DNA from 4 places in the Pseudovibrio sp. SCP20 genome. Region 1 is predicted to be linked to each of the others. Evidence: predicted binding sites of a transcription regulator. Region 1 holds the regulator's gene; each other region holds the start of a gene.
The links. The regulator LexA, encoded in region 1, represses DNA repair genes until DNA is damaged. The targets are predictions, from matches to a motif close to TGTTCNNNNTGTGTTCNG.

Region 1 (5,191 bases):
CTTTCCAGGCCTGTTGTGCTCACCCGTGATGGGGGCACTGGATTTCTGCAGCATGTGGATACGATACGAAGCAGTATCGCTGGACGCATCCGGCGGGTGTTGGATTATTCGCCAGAAAGTGCTTTTGCTGTTGCTCTCCTTGTAGGTAAACGGGACTATCTGGCTTCCGCTGATAAAGACGCCCTGCGCAACGCCGGCCTCGCACATGTCCTCGCTATTTCCGGTATGCATATGGGGCTGGTGACCTCTCTGGTTTTCCTCGCGGCGCGGCTGGTTCTGTCTCTTAGTCAAAGCCTTGCTTTGAAGGGACATATTCACGTTTACGCTAGTATCGCCGCGTTGATTGCGGCAACGGTTTATCTCAGTTTGTCAGGGACTTCTGTCGCCACACAGCGGGCTTACATGATGGCGGTGCTGATCTTATGCGCTGGACTGCTTGGTCGCCGTGCGTTCAGCCTGCGCGGACTTGCTCTCGCCTGCCTCCTCCTTTTAAGCCTGCGTCCAGAGGAGATCTTATCCCCGGGCTTCCAAATGTCCTTCATCGCCGTCCTCGCATTGCTGACAGCTTACTCCTTTGGCAAAGACTGGCTTCGGGACGATCGGGAAACCTATGTTTTAAAAGGGAAATCTAGTGTTCTGCGCACTCTCAGAAAGCCCGCAAAGTGGCTTTTTGCCTGTGCAATGACCTCCCTGATCGCAGGCGCCGCAACCGCTCCAATTGCTGCAATGCACTTTGAGCAGATCGCACCCTATGGGGTGGTTGGTAACGTGCTGGCCATGCCGCTGGTGACCTTTGTGGTTATGCCCCTTGGCCTGCTTGCCCTGCTCACGATCCCACTTGGCGCTGATGCGTTCTTTCTGCAGGGCATGGAGGTGGGGTTATCTCTGGTGCTGAAGGCAGCCTACTGGGTGAGCGCGCTGAGTGATGGGCTCACCAATCTGGGTGTTGCCAGTGTCTCTGGTTACCTGTTGGTGATCCTTGCAAGTATCACACTCTGCATCATGCCGCTGCGTCTGAAATGGCTTTCCGTACCAGCATTTGCAGCGGGCCTCATAGGCTTTGTGGTGGAACAGCCACCTGATGTGATGATTGCCGATGCAGGTAAGCATATCGGGTTTTATGGTGAGGACGGGTCCTTCCGCCTCACATCTTCACGTATGTCGTTCGCTGCTGATAGCCTGCTGCGGGTAGGGGGATACTCTGCGAACTCCTTCAAAGAGCATAAAACGCGGGCAGCAGACCGTTCCTGTGATGAGGAGGGCTGTGTGTTGGCGTTATACCCGCACGGAGCGATGGGCGGTGGAGGGGAGCAAAGGCCGTCAGTCATTCTGGCGCAGTCGAAGGTGGAGGGCGTTCTGGAGGCTGATTGTCAGCTGGCATCCATCATAGTGACCCAAGCTCAAGCCCCTTTCAGCTGCAATGCTGAGCTGGTTTTGGATCAGAAGACTTTTGGAGAACGAGGCTCGGTTTACATCTGGTTGTCAGACCAAGCGGAAAACGGGCATAAAATAAAAAAAGTGCGCTGGGCATATGATGCTCAGCGCAGACCTTGGAATCCTAAATTGCCTATAGCAACCAGCGCTTTAATAGCGGCGGAAGAGCGCAATCATCTTGCCCTGAATGCGGACGCGCCCCGGGCCGAAGATGCGAGTTTCGTAGGCGGGGTTGGCCGCTTCAAGCGCGACTGAGGCACCTTTTTTGCGCAGGCGTTTCAGGGTTGCTTCCTCATCATCGATCAGCGCCACGACGATTTCACCGTTATCCGCAGTGTCGCCGCGTTTAATCAGCACTGTATCCCCGTCGAAGATGCCTGCGTCGATCATGGAGTCACCTTTGACTTCCAGCGCGTAGTGTTCACCGCGGCCCATCAGGTCTGCAGGCATTGCAATGGAATGGCTCTGATGCTGGATTGCTTCGATTGGTACACCCGCTGCAATGCGGCCCATCACCGGGATTTCCAGCGTTGGCACTTCGTCAGGAGACGGTGTGCGTGGTGGGGGCGGCGTGGCGACCTTCTTGCTCAGCGAGCCTTCAATGACCTCAGGCGCAAAGCCCTTTTCCTTGGCCGCAGGCTTCAGGCCGGGTGCAATGGATTCAGGCAGCTTGAGGATTTCCAGCGCTCGGGCTCTATTTGGCAGGCGGCGAATGAAGCCGCGCTCTTCCAGAGCTGTGATCAGCCGGTGAATGCCGGATTTGGAACGGAGGTCCAGCGCGTCCTTCATCTCATCGAAGGAGGGTGGAACACCTGCTTCCTTCAAGCGTTGATGGATGAACATCAAAAGCTCGTGTTGCTTCTGTGTAAGCATCTTTTATCCCCGTTCGCTCCTAAGCGCAGATTGAAAGTGAGCGGCCATACTCTCCGGTTCCGGAGATGACCATTCGTTGATTTGCATTCCCAACAAGCTGAAAGACTTCAACTTCTGCGATTGGGAGGACAAAACACGAACGTACTCTACCTGTTCTCATTGTGTTCTGCAATGGGTTTGTTGCGTTTAAGCCCTGCTAGAACTGGGGGAATTGGATTTTGATGGGTGAGTGGACAGGGGTTGTCCACTCTCGTCTTTCGGATTTAGCGTAGCTTGAGAAGCTCAACTTTTTCGCCTGCCGATGCAGCCGGTGCGTGTGGCGGGCGAACAATCAGAGCGTCTGCTTTGGTGAGCAGTGCAAGCATTGAGGAATCCTGCTTACCAAACGGCTCGGTTGTCAGATTGCCTTGCGCGTCGGTGCTCAGGCTGGCGCGCAGGTAGTCCTGACGCAGGTCGTTTGCAGGCAGGTCAGCGGTCAGCGTGGCTTTGGTAACGCCTTGATTTGCCAAAGCTACTGTGCGGCCCAGCATTTTGTCGAGGAGAGGTCCAAGGAAGAGGAGGGCGCAGACAAGACTTGATACCGGATTGCCCGGCAGGCCGAGGACTTTCATCGGGCCAAGAGCGCCTGCCATGAGTGGTTTGCCCGGACGCATGGCAATTCGCCAGAAGCCGAGCTCCATGCCTTCTGCTCCGAGCACGTCCTGAATGAGGTCGTGGTCGCCAACAGATGCGCCGCCGAGCGTGACCAGAACATCGGCTTTGGCCTCAATTGCCTGCTTGACGCGAGCTGTGATTTCTTCAGGCTGGTCCGGGGCGATGCCCAGCATCATTGGGATACCGCCGCAGTTTTTCACAAACTCTGCGATGCCGACCTGGTTGGAAGCGATGATTTGATTCGGGCCCGGTGTCTGACCCGGTTCAACAAGCTCGTCTCCGTTTGCGAGGATGGCGACAACCGGCTTCTTGCGCACCGGCAAACTTGCGTGGTTCATCGCGCCTGCAAGGGAAAGCTCGCGGAAGCCGAGTGGGGCGCCTGCTTTGAGGAGGATCTGGCCTTCTTGGAAGTCCAGTCCGGCAGGGCGGATGAACTTGCCAACAGTTACGCTCTCTTGGCAGAACAGGTTATCCCCGTCGCGGCGGGCATTTTCCTGCATCAGGATCGCATCCGCACCAGCTGGGACCGGTGCACCTGTGAAGATACGCAGGGCTTCGCCGTCTTGCAGTGTGCCGTCGAAGTTATGCCCGGCAGCGACTTCACCGATAACCTTTAGTGCGCGCTCAGGATCTTCTGTGTCAGCTGCTTTTACAGCATAACCATCCATTGCGGAGGCGGAGAACGGAGGTTGGGTCCGGGTTGCGGCAACATCTTGTGCCAACACGCGTTCGCCTGCTTCCAGAAGCGGTAAGCTTTCGCTTGCGGTTGGGTTTACGTCCTTGAGGAGGCGGTCGAGTGCTTCTTCGATGCTGATCAGGCTCATTTGGAGTTATCCTCCTCAGCCAGATAGTGACCGGACTTACCACCCTTTTTCTCCAGCAGGCGAATCTCACCAATCTCCATGGAACGATCAACGGCTTTGGCCATATCGTAGATCGTCAGGCACGCAACAGAAGCAGCTGTCAGCGCTTCCATCTCAATGCCAGTCTGACCAGAGACCTTTGCGAAGACTTCAATCTCAATGCCCGGCAGCTCCGGGTTTGGTGTGAAGTCCACCTGTACCTTGGAAAGAGCCAGCGGATGACACAACGGGATCAGCTCATGGGTGCGCTTGGCAGCCATGATGCCGGCGATGCGCGCCGTTGCCAGTACGTCGCCTTTCTTGGCATTGCCGGAAAGGATCATGTCCAGAGTCTCACGCTGCATCTTCACCTGACCGCCAGCGCGGGCGATGCGTGAGGTGACCTCTTTCTCCGAGATGTCGACCATATGAGCCGCACCACTGTCATCAAGGTGAGTGAGTTTTGGAGAAAGTTCTGACATTTTCTTGCCTCTGGACACAGTTTGTTCAGGTCATTGCCTTTTGCAGGCTGTTGATTTTCTTAGCGTTTAAGCAGCGCTTTGGTGGCGTTCTCTAAATCGTCCTGCCGCATCAGGCTTTCACCGATGAGGAAGGTGGAGATGCCGGATTTTTCCATGCGGGAAAGATCTTCGGGAGTAAACAGGCCGCTTTCGCCCACGATGATCCGGTCTTGCGGGATCAATGGGGCAAGACGTTCACTGGTCTCCAGCGATGTCTCGAATGTTTTCAGGTTGCGGTTGTTGATGCCGACGAGTGGTGAGGTGAGCTTCAGCGCGCGTTTCAGCTCAGCCTCATCATGCACCTCAATCAGTGCATCCATTCCAAGCTCAAAAGCTGTGTCTTCCAGCTCTTTGGCCAATGCATCATCAACGGCTGCCATGATGATAAGGATACAGTCTGCACCCCAAGCGCGGGCCTCATGCACCTGATAGGTGTCGTAAAGAAAGTCTTTGCGCAGGACTGGCAGGGAGACTTCATTGCGGGCTGCGACGAGGTACTCTGGCTTGCCCTGGAAGGACGGTGTGTCGGTCAGTACGGACAAACAGGCCGCGCCACCTTTTTCATAGGCTTTTGCGAGTGCGGGCGGGTTAAAGTCCGCGCGGATCAGGCCTTTGGACGGGCTGGCTTTTTTTACCTCAGCGATCAGCGCGTACTCACCGTTTGCATGCTTTGCTTTCAGTGCGTTTGCGAAGCCGCGGGTTGGAGTTGCTGCCTTGATCGCCGCATCCAGATCAGCCAGAGAAGTTTGCGCTTTTGCAGCGGCAATCTCTTCACGTTTGTAAGCTTCGATTTTCTTAAGGATATCTGACATGGGATCCGTGGTCTTAGAGTTTCATGTTAGCAGCTGTTGCAGCGTCGGAGGCTTC
Region 2 (5,191 bases), on a different contig from region 1:
TTACGCGTTGGCGATACAGTGATCATCCAGCGTGCCGGTGATGTTATCCCACAGATCGTGGATGTAGACCTGAGCAAACGGGCTGAAGATGCGCAGCCGTTCGAGTTTCCAACTGAATGTCCGGCGTGCAACTCGCATGCGATTAGGGAAACTAATCCAAACTCCGGGAAGGTCGACGCGGTACGTCGGTGTACTGGCGGATTGATATGCCCTGCGCAGGCGGTCGAGAAGCTGAAGCACTTCGTCTCACGCAATGCCTTCGATATTGAAGGGCTGGGCGAGAAACAGGTGGAAGCCTTCTACGAGTATGACATGGATAAAGGTGGTATCCGCACACCAGCGGACATCTTTACCCTGGCAGAACGGGATAAGGTTTCCCTCAATAAGCTGCGTTCTCGTGAAGGGTTTGGTGCGGTCTCTGCACGAAAGTTATTCGAAGCGATTGATAGTAAACGCCAAATCGAACTCAATCGCGTGATTTTCGGGCTCGGTATCCGCCATGTGGGCGAAGGCAACGCCAAGCTACTGGCACGGGCCTACTCCTCGTGGAAGGGGTTCCATGACGCGATGATCGCGGCAACGGATACGACCTCAGAAGCCTATCGCGAACTCAATGACATTGACGGGATTGGTGGAACGGTTGCCAATGCTCTGGTCGAGTTCTTTGCAGAAGAACACAACCTGACTGCTCTGGCCGCTTTGATGGAGCAGATCACACCGCTTGATGTGATTGTGGCTGATACGTCTGGCAGTCCTGTTGCTGGCAAAACGCTTGTGTTTACAGGTAGTTTGGAGCGTATGAGCCGTGATGAGGCCAAGGCGCGTGCGGAGAGTTTGGGGGCTAAGGTTTCTGGTTCCGTTTCCAAGAAAACTGATCTTGTGATTGCAGGTCCAAAGGCGGGATCCAAGCTCACTAAGGCGCAAAGCCTTGGCATTGATGTCATCTCTGAGGATGACTGGTTCGAGCTGGTTGGTGATCAATAAAAAAGCGAGGGAGCTGTTCGGCTCCTCTCGCTGCATTAGTAGGCTTGCGGCAGAGCCTACTTCTGCGCCAGTGTTGCTCTGAGGCGGACAGATGCTTCGGCACGTCCGCCGATATAGAGCATCATGTTTTTCCCGTCCGTCTGAACACTCATCGGGATTGTTTTCTCGACCTGCTTCTTCAGCGGATCATAACTTGCTTCAGCCTGCTCCAAAGCCTTGAGAGCTTTATCGTATTCCTGGATTTTCTTCTTCACTGCAGGCTGGGCCTTGATCAGCTTTTTGAGTTCCTTGGCCGTATCGCGATAGTTGGGATCGGTTTTCGGATCGATTTCCTTTTGCTGCAACTGGCTTTCCAGCACTCGTAACATCTTGTGTTTGGCGGAGATTTCGTCTTCCAGAGACTTTAGACCCTGCACGAAGCGATAGGTTCTGGACTTTTCTTTTTCCAGCGCTGCAATGTTGGATCGGGCTTTCTTCATCTCCGGCGCGTCCTCAACATGGTTGTCGTAGGTCAGCCGGATGGCAGCCTTTCCCTGGAAGATGAGTTTGTCGAAGCTTGCAGTGTCTGCCGCATGAATGTCCATCCGGCGCCTGATCTCAGCCCAGATGCTTGTGCGGTTTTTATAGAACTCGTCGTAGTTCTTATATTTGCAAATGACCTTCGGCATATCTCAAGCTCCATTCCAGTTGCGATGGAATGAGAGTGAGTAGAAAATCTTATCGAGACCTGTCGGGAGAGGCGTGCAATTGAGCCAAATTTGAAGATGTGATCGGCTCTTACAGGTGGAAATGAACTGAAACGCCAGCAAACCCGTTAGTCTTTGCTGGCGTTTCTTCATGTATTGCAATGAGTTACCTAGCCGATCTGTTTGCGGATCTCTGCCAGCATGGCCAGATGGGTATGGATGAAGGCGACCAGAATGGTTGCCGTTGCCACATCCACGTTCACGGGCTTTTTACCTGCTTCCGGCGTTTGAACCGCCAGCAAGTCCTCATGTCCTGTGATTTCAGTCGAGATGTAGAGGCGGTCAAAGTCATCGCCAGACGCGGCCTCCAGCTTCTTGTAGATGTCTTCCAGAGCGCTTGGGCGTGGTGGTGGTGTTGCACCTGTGGACTCGATGATCATCGAAACAGCAGCCTGTTCCTCACGCTCCAGCTCCGCAAACTGGCGCACCAGCGGGTTGCTGGCCTTCATGGTCGCCATCTCGCTGATGGCGAGTGAGAAGGGGCTGATGGTGAGGGTTTTGTTGGTGTAGTCCGTAGAGCCGTGATTGTCGGCCAAAGCGGAGGAGACCAGAGCAGGGGCGGCAATGAGTGAGCCGGACATGCCAAGGAGAGCGTTTCTGCGCGTCAGGTGTAACTTACCAGTCTTCATTGTTTTTCTTTCAGGTTGTTACAGTGGTTTTTATGGTTTGAAAGTGAAGTTCGTCCCATTGATCAGTTCTGGAAATTTCAGGTCCAGATATACGCAGTCTTCCTCTTTAAATCGCTAAGCCAGCACTTGATTTTTCAAGTATCTGGGATCTGGCTTGATAAAACACCACAGAGCAAAGCAAGTTTCACCCAAGAGTTACTGGGCGAAGATGTGCTGATGCGCAAAACGATGTGTATCTCTTTGCTGACGCCTCGCTTCTTCAATGTTGTTGCTATATTGTTCTTCGTGAACTATTGGAGATTCTCCCTCTGATTTGAGAGGGGTATGCGTTCAAAGGATCCAACGAGCTCAATGGCAAATTCTTCTGGCCCACTACATCGCGGAATGCCTTCCAACCCTGCTGATCCTCTGGCTGCACCACAGCCCAAGGCAGGTGGTATAGCAGCGAGGGCCATGGCAGCACGGCAAACGACCATGCCTGCCTACATGGAAGGATTGAATGCGGAACAGCGCCTTGCTGTTGAGACGATCAACGGTCCGGTGCTGGTGCTTGCTGGCGCAGGTACGGGTAAGACGCGCGTTCTGACAACGCGTATTGCCCATATTCTGGCGACAGGGCATGCCACTCCGGGGCAGATCCTTGCTGTGACCTTTACCAACAAGGCAGCTCGCGAGATGAAGGAGCGCATCGGCGCTTACATTGGCGAGAACGTGGAAGGCATGGCGTGGCTGGGCACGTTCCACGCGATCTGTGTGAAGATCCTGCGCCGTCATGCTGAGCTGGTTGGTCTGAAGTCTTCCTTCTCGATTCTGGATACGGATGACCAGGTTCGCCTGATCAAGCAGATCATTCAGGCGGAAGGTCTGGATGAAAAGCGTTGGACGGCAAAGACTTTTGCCGGGTTGCTGGACAGCTGGAAAAACCGCGGGCTGACACCGGATCAGATTTCTGCCGGTGAAGCGCAGGCCTTTGCGAATGGTTTGGGGCGCAAGCTCTATCAGACCTATCAGGAACGTCTCTCCATTCTGAACGCCTGTGACTTTGGTGATTTGCTACTGCACTGCATCACCATTTTCAAAGAGCATGATGATGTTCTGAAGAGTTTCCAGAGCCGTTTCCGTTACATGCTGGTGGACGAGTATCAGGACACCAACATCGCGCAGTACATGTGGCTGCGTCTGCTGGCACAGGGCAACTCCAACGTTGCCTGTGTGGGGGATGATGACCAGTCGATCTATGGCTGGCGTGGTGCTGAAGTTGATAACATCCTGAGATTTGAGCAGGATTTCCCGGGCGCGACCGTGGTTCGTCTGGAGCGGAACTACCGCTCGACCAGCCACATTCTGTCTGCTGCCTCTCATCTGATTGCCCACAATCAGGGCCGACTGGGCAAGACCCTCTTCACCGATCAGGTGGGATCTGAGGATGAAGATAAGGTGCAGGTCGCCTCTGCCTGGGACTCTCAGGAGGAAGCGCGCTCCATCGGTGATGAGATCGAAGCGCTGCAGAACCATGGCCATTCGTTGAATGAGATGGCCATTCTGGTGCGAGCTTCGTTCCAGATGCGAGAGTTTGAAGACCGGTTTGTAACGCTTGGCCTGAACTACCGCGTGATTGGCGGTCCTCGCTTCTACGAGCGCATGGAAATCCGTGATGCGCTAGCCTATTTCCGCTGTGTGATGCAGCCCTCTGATGATCTGGCGTTTGAACGTATTGTGAACACGCCGAAACGTGGACTTGGTGAGGCCACTCTGAAGATTGTGCATGCCTATGCGCGGGAGCGGGCTATACCGTTGATGATTGCGGCGGGGGAGCTGGTGCAGACCAATGAACTGCGGCCTAAAGCGCGTGCTGCCTTGGCTGATGTTCTTGGCATGTTTGAGAACTGGCGCAATCAGGTTGAGACCATGAGCCATACAGAGCTTGCGGAAATCATCCTTGATGAGAGCGGTTATACCCAGATGTGGCGTCAGGATCGGTCAGCGGAAGCGCCGGGACGACTGGACAACCTGAAAGAACTTATCCGCTCTATGGAAGAGTTCGAGAGCATGGCTGGGTTCCTTGAGCACATCTCGCTGGTGATGGATAAGGACAGCGATGTGGAAGAGGATGCGGTGTCCATCATGACGCTGCACTCCGCGAAAGGCCTTGAATTTGATACGGTTTTCCTGCCGGGCTGGGAAGAGGGCGTGTTCCCGAACCAGCGGGCGTTGGATGAGACCGGACAGGCTGGTCTGGAAGAAGAGCGGCGCCTCGCTTATGTGGGTCTTACCCGTGGCCGTAAGCGTGTGAAGGTGTGGTTCACCTCTAACCGCCGTATCCATGGGTCCTGGCAGTCCTGTATTCCTTCCCGTTTTCTGGATGAGTTACCCGCAGACAGCGTTGAGGTTGTTGAGGCCTCCAGCTCCTATGGTGGCTATGGTCTGAACAGTGCTGGCGGTGGTTATGGTGCCAGCCGGTTCGACAATAGCGACCCGTTCCAGAGCAAGTACTCCACTCCAGGTTGGCAACGCGCCCGCAAGGCGCAGGCCTCTGGTCAGCAGTATGGCCGGATGCATGGTGGGAACCAAACTCGACGTGCCAAGAAGGCGGGTCCGATGACCATTGAGGGTGAGCTGGTGGCCAAGAGCGTTACTGAGGTTGGCAGTGACTTTGCCATTGGTGAGCGCATCTTCCATATGAAGTTTGGCTACGGCTCCATCAGTGACATTGAGGGGAATAAGCTCACTGTCGACTTTGAAAAGGCTGGCCAAAAGAAAGTGCTCGATAGCTTTGTCGAGCGGGCATAACCTGCAACTCAAGCGTTACTTACCTTTAGGGTAATTTGTGCT
Region 3 (5,191 bases), on a different contig from region 1:
TGCTCTGCTTGCCGACGCGCATCTCTACAAACACGGTCATGCCGAGGCCAACTGTCTTGCGGTTGACGGAGGCCTGATAGCCGTTGATTACACCGCTGTCCTCAAGGTTTTTGACGCGGCGCAGGCACGGGGAGGGTGACAGAGCAACTTTGCCTGCCAGTTCTACGTTGGTCAGGCGTCCGTCTTCCTGAAGGTTTTTCAGGATTTCGAGGTCAATCTTGTCGAGCGATGATTTTGGCATAAATCTGTATTTTTCGTCTGTTTCTAGGGATATTATTGCGGAAACTACGGCCTTTTGCCAAGTTTCGCAAGCTGTGCTGTTTGTTTGACGCTTCTTGCGGCTCTTTTTCAGTGCATGTGAACTAGTGGGTCATCTGAGAATTCCATCCAAAATAGGCATGCTTGTGATGGCAGCTCCCAAGATGAGTGTGTAAGCGAGCAGGCGATAAGACTTACCGCTGGATTTGGAGAAACCTTTGGCTCCCAGATAGATGCTCAGGCCATAGGCCGGGCAGATCAGTAGTGAGAGAAGCAGGAGTTCCTGTGTGATCAGGCCGTTCCACCAGAAGGCTGCAAAGGAGCCAAAGCTGGTGAAGAAGAAATAGGTGATCAGGTTGGCACGTATGACGCTGACGGGCAGGGGGCCTGACATCCAGTAGGTGATGACCGGAGGGCCAGCCAGTTGTGTCATGCCGCCGAGAAGGCCGGAGACAGCACCCACGCCGAAGGAAGTGCGTTTGTTTGGTGCCTTGGTGTAACGCCAGCCAGAGACCAGAACGGCGAGCAGAACAAGGACAACGCAGGACAGCACCCAGCGCAAAACGTAAGGGTCTGCATTGGTGAGTACCCAGGCGCCGATGGAAACGGTGACGACAGCTCCGCCTGCTGCAGGCAGAACGGTTCTCCAATCGCAGATCTTTGTGGCGGAAACGACCATGGGCAGAGAGATGGTTGCATCGACCAGAAGGAGTGAAGCTGCGGCCAGTTTCGGGTCCATAATGGCGGAGGCGATGGGCATATAGATCATCGCTGCGCCGAAGCCTGCGAAGCCACGCGTCAACCCGGCGAGCGCTATGGTTGCGCACACCATCAAGAAGGCCGGGGATTCGAGTCCTGCGACGTCTGGGAGCATCTATGCCTCTGCTGAGAAGGTCGGTTTAAGGCTTCCTAGTTGTGCGGACTATAAATTACGAAGGCACCTTCCTCCAATCAGGACGAATGGCCGAATTGTCGAGAATTTCTCAATTACCTTTGTCTGGAACCTCTTATTCTCGCTTAAGCCTTGGGAAACTGCGGAAAAATAGTTGAGGCGGTTACAGCTACAGATCGTGGAAGAATGGCAGTGAAACGACTGCTGCAAGGAAGATGATGCCCTTGGCTGCCCATTTGAAATAGGTTGGAGGAGCTTTGTTGAAGGCTTTCGCACCAAACATCAGGCAGCCCAAGTAGATGGGGCCGGTGATGAGTAGGACGGGAATGAGCTCTTTCGTGAACAAGCCGTTGTACGCGTAGGAGGCATAGGCGGAGGCATCGGCAATCGCGATGAACACGATCATGTTGGCGCGGATGATGTTCTGCGGATGAGGGCCGGTTGCCCAGAGAGTGTAGATGGGAATGGAGGGCATCTGGCTGAAGCCACCAAGCAGGCCTGACAGAGCGCCGACGCCGAGGTTTTGATTTCGGGTGGGTTCTTCAGAGTAGGTCCAGTTGGACATGAGCACTGCCAAAAGCGCGAAGACGACAATAGAGATACCCCAGTGCAAGACGATGGGCGGTGCGTTGGCGAGGATCCATGCTCCGACGGAGACGGCGAGGATTGCTCCGACTGCCGCTGGCAGGACGCTTTTCCATCGGCACAGCTTGGTTGCCGGGAAGATAAGAGGCAGGGCAATGAGGGTATCGAGGATAAGAAGTGTGGCTGCGGCGAGCTTTGGCCCGATGACCAGAGCGGCCAAAGGTATCCAGACCATGCCTGACCCAAAGCCTGCGAACCCGCGCATCAAACCTGCCAAAAGGATGGCCCCTGCGACCAGAGACAACTGTAAGGCTGAGTGTGCGTAGAGGGCTTCAATCATTGCGGGTCCTAAATAAGAACTCACGCAGGAACGCGTGGATTACTCCTGAAATTTTGCGGATTAAGCCTCTGGTTTTCGTTAGCGGCTAGCGTCTTCGGAGATTTTTCGTTACCGGTTTGTTCTATGGATCATTCAATTCGAATCATGGGTGTTGACCCTGGTCTCAGGAACACCGGTTGGGGCATTATTGATGCCAAAGGTAATCGCGTCAGCTTTATTGCCAGCGGCACGATACAATCCAACAATAAGTACTCTCTCGCAGAACGACTCAAGCAGTTGTACACCGGCTTGCAAGAAGTGATTGAACGTTATGATCCGGCAGAAGCTGCTGTTGAGAATACGTTCGTGAACAAGGATGCAGGGGCGACCCTTAAACTGGGACAGGCGAGGGGGATCGCTCTGCTCGTGCCATCTCTGCACAATCTCGTGGTTTCAGAGTACGCTCCCAACCTGGTGAAAAAGACCGTGGTTGGAACAGGGCATGCAGAAAAAGAACAAATCCGTATGATGGTGAAGGTGTTGATGCCGAAGGCGACGTTTAACTCGGACGACGCGGCAGATGCACTGGCGATTGCGATCTGCCATAGTCATCACAGGGGTAGTGTAACGGGCCGTCTGGCCGCAGCGGAGGCGCTTTTGAAATGATCGGGAAACTCAAGGGTGTCGTCGACAGTTACGGCGATGATTTTGTACTGCTGGATGTGCAGGGCGTTTGCTATCAGGTGCATTGTCCGTCTCGCGTGTTGCAGCAATTGCCACGTGTTGGCGAAGCTGCTGTGCTGGCCATTGAGACCATGGTGCGTGAAGACATGATCAAGCTGTTTGGCTTTGCCGAGGACAGCGAACGTGAATGGTTCCGTATTCTCATGACCGTTCAGGGTGTTGGTGCCAAGGTTGCGCTGGGCATTTTGGGCATCATGAAAGCCTCTGAAGTGGCGAACGCGATTGCGCTGGGCGATAAGACAGCGATTACGCGCGCACCGGGCGTTGGCAAGCGTGTTGCTGAGCGTATTGTCACCGAGCTGAAAGACAAGGCACCGGCCTTTGCTTCTGTTGAGGATGACACGATTGCGGTATCCCAGAGTGTTGCGGAGAATGTGGCTTCTCGCCCGGTGGCGGATGCGGTGTCTGCACTCTCCAACCTTGGTTACCAGCCTGCTCAGGCGTCTGCTGCTGTGGCAGCTGCTGTGAAAACAGCAGGTGAGGATGCGAGTGCTGAAAAACTTATTCGCCTTGGCCTTAAGGAACTTGCGTAATGATTGAGGGTGAGGATCGCCTTGTTACTCCGGAAATCCGGGGCGATGAAATTGATAGCGGAATGCGTCCGCAGACGCTGGATGACTTTACGGGTCAGGCGCAGGCGCGTGAGAACCTGAAAGTATTCATCGGTGCAGCCAAGGCTCGCAATGAAGCGCTGGATCACGTGCTGTTCGTTGGACCTCCAGGTCTTGGTAAGACCACACTGGCGCAGATTATGGCGCGTGAGCTTGGGGTGAACTTCCGTGCGACTTCCGGTCCTGTGATTGCGAAAGCGGGCGATCTTGCTGCTCTGCTGACCAATCTGGAAGACCGTGATGTTCTGTTCATTGATGAGATCCACCGTCTCAACCCAGCGGTTGAAGAGGTGCTGTATCCGGCGATGGAAGACTATCAGCTCGATCTGATCATCGGTGAGGGACCTGCAGCTCGCTCAGTGAAGATTGATCTGGCGAAGTTCACGCTTGTTGCTGCAACAACTCGTATTGGCTTGCTGACGACTCCACTTCGTGACCGATTTGGTATTCCGGTTCGATTGGAGTTTTATACGCCGCAAGAACTTGAGTTGATTGTGAAGCGTGGTGCGCGTTTGCTGGGCATTGGCATGAGCGATGATGGTGCGACCGAGATCGCCAAGCGGTCTCGTGGAACACCACGTATTGCTGGCCGCTTGCTGCGCCGCGTGCGCGACTTTGCGATTGTGGCTGGTGATGCGGATATTGATGCGGGCCTTGCAGATCGCGCATTGCGTCAGCTGGAAGTGGACAGTGCTGGCTTTGACAGTCTGGATCGCCGCTATCTGAAGCAGATTGCCATGAACTTTGGCGGTGGACCGGTCGGTATCGAGACGATTGCTGCTGCGCTTTCTGAGCCGCGGGATGCGATTGAGGAGATTGTGGAACCCTATCTGATCCAGAATGGTTATCTTCAGCGCACGCCGCGAGGTCGAATTTTGACGCCAATCGCGTTCAAACACCTTGGTTTGGCGGTGCCGGACAACCCGAATGCACCTCAGATGGCCCTTTTTCAACATGATGAAGACTGATCTGCCGACATGAATGATAAAAAAACTGAGGCAAATTGGCCCGATCTGACAGGCCGCATTGAAGGCAATGAGCATATTTTGCCCGTGCGTGTGTATTACGAGGACACCGACTTTTCAGGGGTCGTCTATCATGCGGCTTATCTGAAATTCATGGAGCGTGGACGTACTGAGCTGTTGCGCATGCGTGGTGTGCACCATCATGAGCTGGATTCAGGTATGCATGGAGAGCGTCTGGCCTTTGCTGTGCGCCACATGGATATTGATTTTCTCAAGCCTGCACGAATCGATGATGTGCTTGAAGTTCATACGGATATCAGTGAGGTGAAGGGTGTCCGTATGTTTATCAGCCAACGGGTTATGCGTGGTGACGAAGTTTTGATCAAAGCCAGCGTGACTGCTGTGGCTATCTCTGCGGATGGCAAACCACGTAGATTGCCCAAGGATCTGGTTGCCCAGATGAACGGCGAATAAGCGCGACAATCATCGTAAAAAATCACCAATATTCATTCAAAGTAAACGGGACTGGAAACCTTTTAATCCTTCAGTAACCTTAAACAGGTCTTTTCAATAATGCCTTCAATGCTGGCTGTAGTCGAAGTTTCGCCAAATTCGACAGGCAGGAAGGCTGCTAAATGTTTAATAGACTGGTTGTGTTCATGGCAGGGGTTCTACCGTGGGCCGGTCGTTGGGTTATCAGGGCAAGAGGTCCTTACTACATGAACTCTAAGGTGATGAAACTCGTTGTGGCCATGAGCGCAGCGCTGGCAAGCACTATGCCATTGGCGGCAATGGCCCAGGATGTGCAATCTGTTGA
Region 4 (5,191 bases), 300 kb from region 1:
TTTGCAACCTACCTGGCGATGAAGGGCCTTAAGAAGATCGTCAAGATCGACATCGAGATCGCTCTTCTGATTGGTGCAGCTGCATTTGTTATCGCACTGCTGGTTTGTCGCCCACTGATCCGCAAGCAGTCTGAAGGCATGGAGAACCGTAACCAGTCTCTGCGTACGCTGTTCCGCTGGCCTCTGATTTTCTCTGCTGCGCTTCTCTCATTTGCGCATGGTGCAAACGACGTTGCGAACGCGATTGGTCCACTCTCTGCAATCGTGCACACCATTCAGGAAGGTGGCATTGCGAAAGCTGTTGCGATCCCTCTGTGGGTGATGCTGATCGGTGCGTTTGGTATTTCCTTCGGCCTGATGCTGTTTGGCCCTAAGCTGATCCGCATGGTTGGCGAGAAGATCACCAAGCTGAACCCAATGCGCGCTTACTGTGTGTCCCTGTCCGCTGCGATCACCGTGATCTTTGCAAGCTGGCTCGGCCTGCCTGTGAGCTCCACCCACATTGCTGTGGGTGCGATCTTCGGTGTTGGTTTCTTCCGTGAATGGTACACCATGAAGTCCAAGCGTCGCATTGCTTTCGTGAAGCAGAGCACTGGCATGGAGACCTTCAAGCAGAATCGCGTCAAGGAAGACGAGAAGCGCCGCATGCTGGTTCGCCGCTCGCACTTCATGACCATCATTGCTGCATGGGTTATCACTGTGCCGCTGGCGGCGATCCTGTCTGCTTGCATGTTCTTCGTCGTGGACCTCTTCATCTTCTAAGAAGAGCCAAACAACACAAGATTTCAAAAGCCCGGAGGTTTACGCCTCTGGGCTTTTTTGTTGCGCCCGCGCCCTTCCCTCATGGCAAAGCTGGATGCTCTTTATGAGGCGCATAGGAATGCCTGCAGAGCCCACTAGGCGTCTTTCGTACAGCCTTTGCGTATGGACCTACAAACGCAACTAGAGGGCCTGCGAGTAGGCTACCGCTCCAGCATAAAGGTCTTGATCGTACGAGAAAGTTTCGGCTTGCCTGATGGGCCCATGTCTATTGAGAGCATGGCGCAACACAAAAAAACACGGAGATGATCCGTGCTATTTCAGTCTTAAATTTTAAGAGAGAAAGAGAAGATGGTCGGAGCAGCAGGATTCGAACCTGCGACCCTCTGGTCCCAAACCAGATGCGCTACCAGGCTGCGCTATGCTCCGAACTAATCTTCGGGTCGATAGATGGTCGGAGCAGCAGGATTCGAACCTGCGACCCTCTGGTCCCAAACCAGATGCGCTACCAGGCTGCGCTATGCTCCGATCTATCTCGGGTTGATGAATGGTCGGAGCAGCAGGATTCGAACCTGCGACCCTCTGGTCCCAAACCAGATGCGCTACCAGGCTGCGCTATGCTCCGTTACTCATCAACGTGACGCCCCGCGGCGTCTTGTTGAGGCAGGTATATAGGCAGAGTTTTAAAGCTTGGCAATAGCGTTTTGTAGTTTTTCCCAAATCATGCGTGAAAAATGAGAAATCAGCTTCCAGCTGTTGAAAAGGCTGAAATTTCAGGGGCTTAAACAATATGCGTGAAGACTGTGAAAATTTTAGCTTTTCTGCGGGGTTCAGGCAAAAAAAGAGGGTGAGCCAAAAGACTCACCCCAAGTACATTCCAGAGACCCGCATCGGGGTCTACAATCGCCAAACAGAGGTCAATAACAAAACTTGAATATTGAACTCATGATTTAAATCGCAGAAATAACCTGAGTGGTCAAGTCATATTTAGAAGAAAATACAGGAAGGACGTGGATTAGTTGCTGGAAGCAACCACGTGACCGCGTTTTGCGAGCCATTCATCAGCCCATTCAGCGGATTTGCGGCGCTCTTTTTCAGAGGCCAGAGAAAATGCTTTCTCGTGCAGCGTGACGATCCAGGTATCATTCGCACCACCGACAATCTGCCTGCGCGCCAAAGTCATCCATTTCAGACCGGTTATGCGGGCTGTGGTAAGTTCTTCTGTAAAGTAAAGAAGTTCGCCAAACTTGGCTTGAGCGCCCACATGTCCTTTTACAGCAGCCAGTTTGAGCCAGCGTGCTGCGAGGCGGCGGTCATGATCGGGAAGCTTGTCGTCCAGATACATAAGGCCGAGATTGTACTGGGCGTCTGCATCACCGAAGTAAGACGCGGCGTAGGTGAAGACCTCACGTGCCTTATAGGTGTTCTGCTTGACTGGGGTATCGCCAATGCCTGTCAGGAAGTAACGGCCCAGTTCAACGAGTGCGCTTGCCACGAAAGGAGCGGAGCGCGCGTTGGGACCATCAGAAGAGTATTCACGCACGACCTGAGAAAAATACTGGAACGCCTGAAGGTCATCTTCTGGCACACCATCTCCTTGCGCGTACATTCTGCCGAGTTTCCAGGCGGCCATGGCCTGCCCGTTTTCAGCGGCATAGCGGAGCGGAGAAAGTGCCTTGTCTTTTTCACCGGAGTAGTAAGCGCGGGCCCCTTCTTTCAGAGCCTGCTGAGGTGTGACATTTGCCATCTGGTTGACGGCGGCCATTGCGTCGGCACTCTTATTTGAATCGAATGCGTAAACATTTCCAACTGCAGCGAACGTGAGAACCGAGACACAGCTCAAGCTTGTTATAAGACGCGTAAACGCAGCGCGGTGCGTCACCATTCCATCTTTAAACAATGCTTTTTTCAAAGTGCCTCACTTGACCGCTATCGAATGATCAACGGTTCTGACTTCTCATGTTTTCATGCCGTCGTTGTAGGTTCAGGCTATGAAAGGAAAAAATGTCAATTTTGTTTCCAAAGGCGACATATCTTCAAATTGTCACAAATGATCTTACAAATGCCTAGCTTTCAATCTGATTGACAAAAAACCTACACAGTTCGACCACCTCTCAAACATGGACAAGGCAAACTATCCAATTTGCCTTTACCGAACCAGTGTCAGTTTCGACCATTCGGGTCAGCGTAATTTCATGTTGCAAGCTCGCAACAATCTACAGCACATGACGCTACTGCATTGTGTATGCGCGGTGTAAAGTTTTGACCACAGGCCATAGGGTAATCAGAAATGCCATTTGTATTTTCGCCGCGAATGGCGCATATGGCTGTCAGATGCCCACTAAAGGTGGGGCTCGGCACATTCAGGTAAGCGAAAAAGCGTATATCTGGCGCTTACCCACAAGGAACAAGAGTAGAACTCCGGCAGATCTTTGCCCTTTTCTCTCAGTCCTGCAAAACTGCCGTTTGATTCGAGACTACTGAGCGCAAGACCAAAGAGGTACGATGAGCACGCCTGATGATCTGTTTGCAGATGTTACCAAAAGCATGGATGAGCTAACATCCTCTTCTGGCAGCACTGAGAAGAAACAAGCACCAGCAGCAAGCGCACCGTCCTCCCCTGCCAAATCATCCAGCGCAGGCCGGACTCCTCCTCCTGCGGCTGCGGGTGATGCGGAATATACTGCTGCCGACATTGAGGTGCTTGAAGGGCTGGAGCCAGTCCGTCGCCGTCCGGGTATGTATATTGGCGGTACGGATGAAAAAGCGCTGCACCATCTATTTGCTGAAGTGATTGACAACTCCATGGATGAGGCCGTCGCCGGCCACGCCAGCTGGATTGATGTCTCCTTGAGTGACGATGGCTATCTGACCATCACAGATAACGGTCGCGGGATCCCGATTGATCCGCACCCAAAATATAAAGACAAGTCTGCGCTGGAAGTCATTATGACGACCCTGCACGCTGGCGGTAAGTTTGACAGTAAAGTCTACGAGACCTCCGGTGGTTTGCACGGCGTGGGTATTTCCGTTGTGAACGCGCTCTCTGAAGAGCTGGTGGTTGAGGTTGCCCGTAACCGGAAACTTTATCGCCAGACGTTCCGCCGCGGCCTTGCTGACGGTGGGCTGGAACTGGTTGGCGATGTTCACAACCGCCGCGGCACCATGGTGCGCTTCAAGCCGGATGCGGAAATCTTTGGCAAAACACTGAAGTTCAAGCCTGCCCGGCTAATGAAGATGGCCCGTTCCAAGGCTTATCTGTTTGGCGGTGTTGAGATTCGCTGGCGCTGCGCCAAGTCTCTGGCAGATGAAGCCAATGGTGTTCCTGAAAGTGCAACCTTCCATTTCCCGGGTGGTCTGAAGGATTATCTGGAAGAGGCGTTGGGCAAAGAACGCCGCGTGACTGATGAGGTCTTTGCAGGTCGCACACAAGCAACCGGCAAGCACGGTGCTGTTGAGTGGGCTGTTGCCTGGTTTGCAGGCGATGGGTTCGTCAATTCTTATTGTAACACCGTTCCAACCCCGGAAGGCGGTACGCACGAGACCGGGCTGCGTTATGCCCTGCTCCGTGGCCTGAAGGCTTATGGTGAGCTGATCGGCAACAAGAAAGCTTCTATTATTACTGGCGACGATGTTCTGACGTCCGCTGCTGGTATGCTTTCCGTATTTGTGCGTGAGCCGGAGTTTGTTGGTCAGACTAAAGACAAGCTCGCAACCAACGAAGCGACACGTATTGCAGAAAATGCTGTTCGTGACGCCTTTGACCACTGGCTGACTGCTTCCCCGAACCAAGCCAACAAGTTGCTGGAATGGGTTATTGATCGTGCGGAAGAGCGCCTGAAGCGTCGTCAGGAAAAAGACGTTGCTCGTAAGACCGCTGTTCGCCGTCTGCGTTTGCCGGGTAAACTGGCAGATTGTTCTACCAGTAAGTCTGATGGTACTGAACTGTTCATCGTGGAAGGTGACTCAGCGGGTGGATCTGCAAAGCAGGCCCGTAATCGCTCAACACAAGCTGTTCTACCGCTGCGTGGTAAGATCCTGAACGTTGCAAACGCTGGTCGTGACAAGCTTGTAGCCAACCAGCTTCTCTCTGATCTTATTCAGGCATTGGGTTGTGGCACTCGTTCCAACTACGACGATAAAGATCTGCGTTATGAGCGCATCGTGATCATGACCGATGCGGACGTTGATGGTGCGCACATTGCGGCGCTGCTGATTACCTTCTTCTATAAAGAGATGCCTGATCTGATCAACAACGGGCACCTTTATCTGGCTGTTCCTCCGCTTTATCGCATCAGTCAGGGCGGCAAGACGCTGTATGCCCGTGATGATGAGCACCGTGAGCAGCTGCTGAAGACCTCCTTCAAAAAGAACGGCAAGATTGAAATTGGTCGCTTTAAAGGTCTGGGTGAGATGCTGCCAGCGCAGCTGA

Region 2: a site for LexA is predicted at 2,626-2,643, ahead of AC3CB2_RS14135 (ATP-dependent helicase). Genes of this name have one in related genera too.
Region 3: a site for LexA is predicted at 2,182-2,199, ahead of ruvC (crossover junction endodeoxyribonuclease RuvC). Genes of this name have one in related genera too.
Region 4: a site for LexA is predicted at 3,163-3,180, ahead of parE (DNA topoisomerase IV subunit B). Genes of this name have one in related genera too.

Annotation. Positions count from the first base shown of each region.
Region 1 covers NZ_JBYMDH010000001.1:1,519,819-1,525,009, reverse strand. The annotation lists gene AC3CB2_RS06665 (ComEC/Rec2 family competence protein) at 1-1,689, shown strand, start outside; gene lexA (transcriptional repressor LexA) at 1,585-2,307, opposite strand; gene AC3CB2_RS06655 (molybdopterin molybdotransferase MoeA) at 2,571-3,785, opposite strand; gene moaC (cyclic pyranopterin monophosphate synthase MoaC) at 3,782-4,285, opposite strand; gene trpC (indole-3-glycerol phosphate synthase TrpC) at 4,345-5,136, opposite strand; gene trpD (anthranilate phosphoribosyltransferase) at 5,150-5,191, opposite strand, start outside.
Region 2 covers NZ_JBYMDH010000003.1:324,074-329,264, reverse strand. The annotation lists gene ligA (NAD-dependent DNA ligase LigA) at 1-984, shown strand, start outside; gene AC3CB2_RS14145 (hypothetical protein) at 1,041-1,652, opposite strand; gene AC3CB2_RS14140 (DUF4142 domain-containing protein) at 1,841-2,359, opposite strand; gene AC3CB2_RS14135 (ATP-dependent helicase) at 2,744-5,149, shown strand.
Region 3 covers NZ_JBYMDH010000006.1:70,484-75,674, reverse strand. The annotation lists gene AC3CB2_RS20735 (Lrp/AsnC family transcriptional regulator) at 1-241, opposite strand, end outside; gene AC3CB2_RS20730 (sulfite exporter TauE/SafE family protein) at 371-1,132, opposite strand; gene AC3CB2_RS20725 (sulfite exporter TauE/SafE family protein) at 1,320-2,075, opposite strand; gene ruvC (crossover junction endodeoxyribonuclease RuvC) at 2,220-2,720, shown strand; gene ruvA (Holliday junction branch migration protein RuvA) at 2,717-3,331, shown strand; gene ruvB (Holliday junction branch migration DNA helicase RuvB) at 3,331-4,377, shown strand; gene ybgC (tol-pal system-associated acyl-CoA thioesterase) at 4,387-4,848, shown strand; gene tolQ (protein TolQ) at 5,151-5,191, shown strand, end outside.
Region 4 covers NZ_JBYMDH010000001.1:1,215,644-1,220,834, reverse strand. The annotation lists gene AC3CB2_RS05380 (inorganic phosphate transporter) at 1-762, shown strand, start outside; tRNA gene AC3CB2_RS05375 (tRNA-Pro) at 1,112-1,188, opposite strand; tRNA gene AC3CB2_RS05370 (tRNA-Pro) at 1,211-1,287, opposite strand; tRNA gene AC3CB2_RS05365 (tRNA-Pro) at 1,308-1,384, opposite strand; gene AC3CB2_RS05360 (tetratricopeptide repeat protein) at 1,775-2,524, opposite strand; gene parE (DNA topoisomerase IV subunit B) at 3,265-5,191, shown strand, end outside.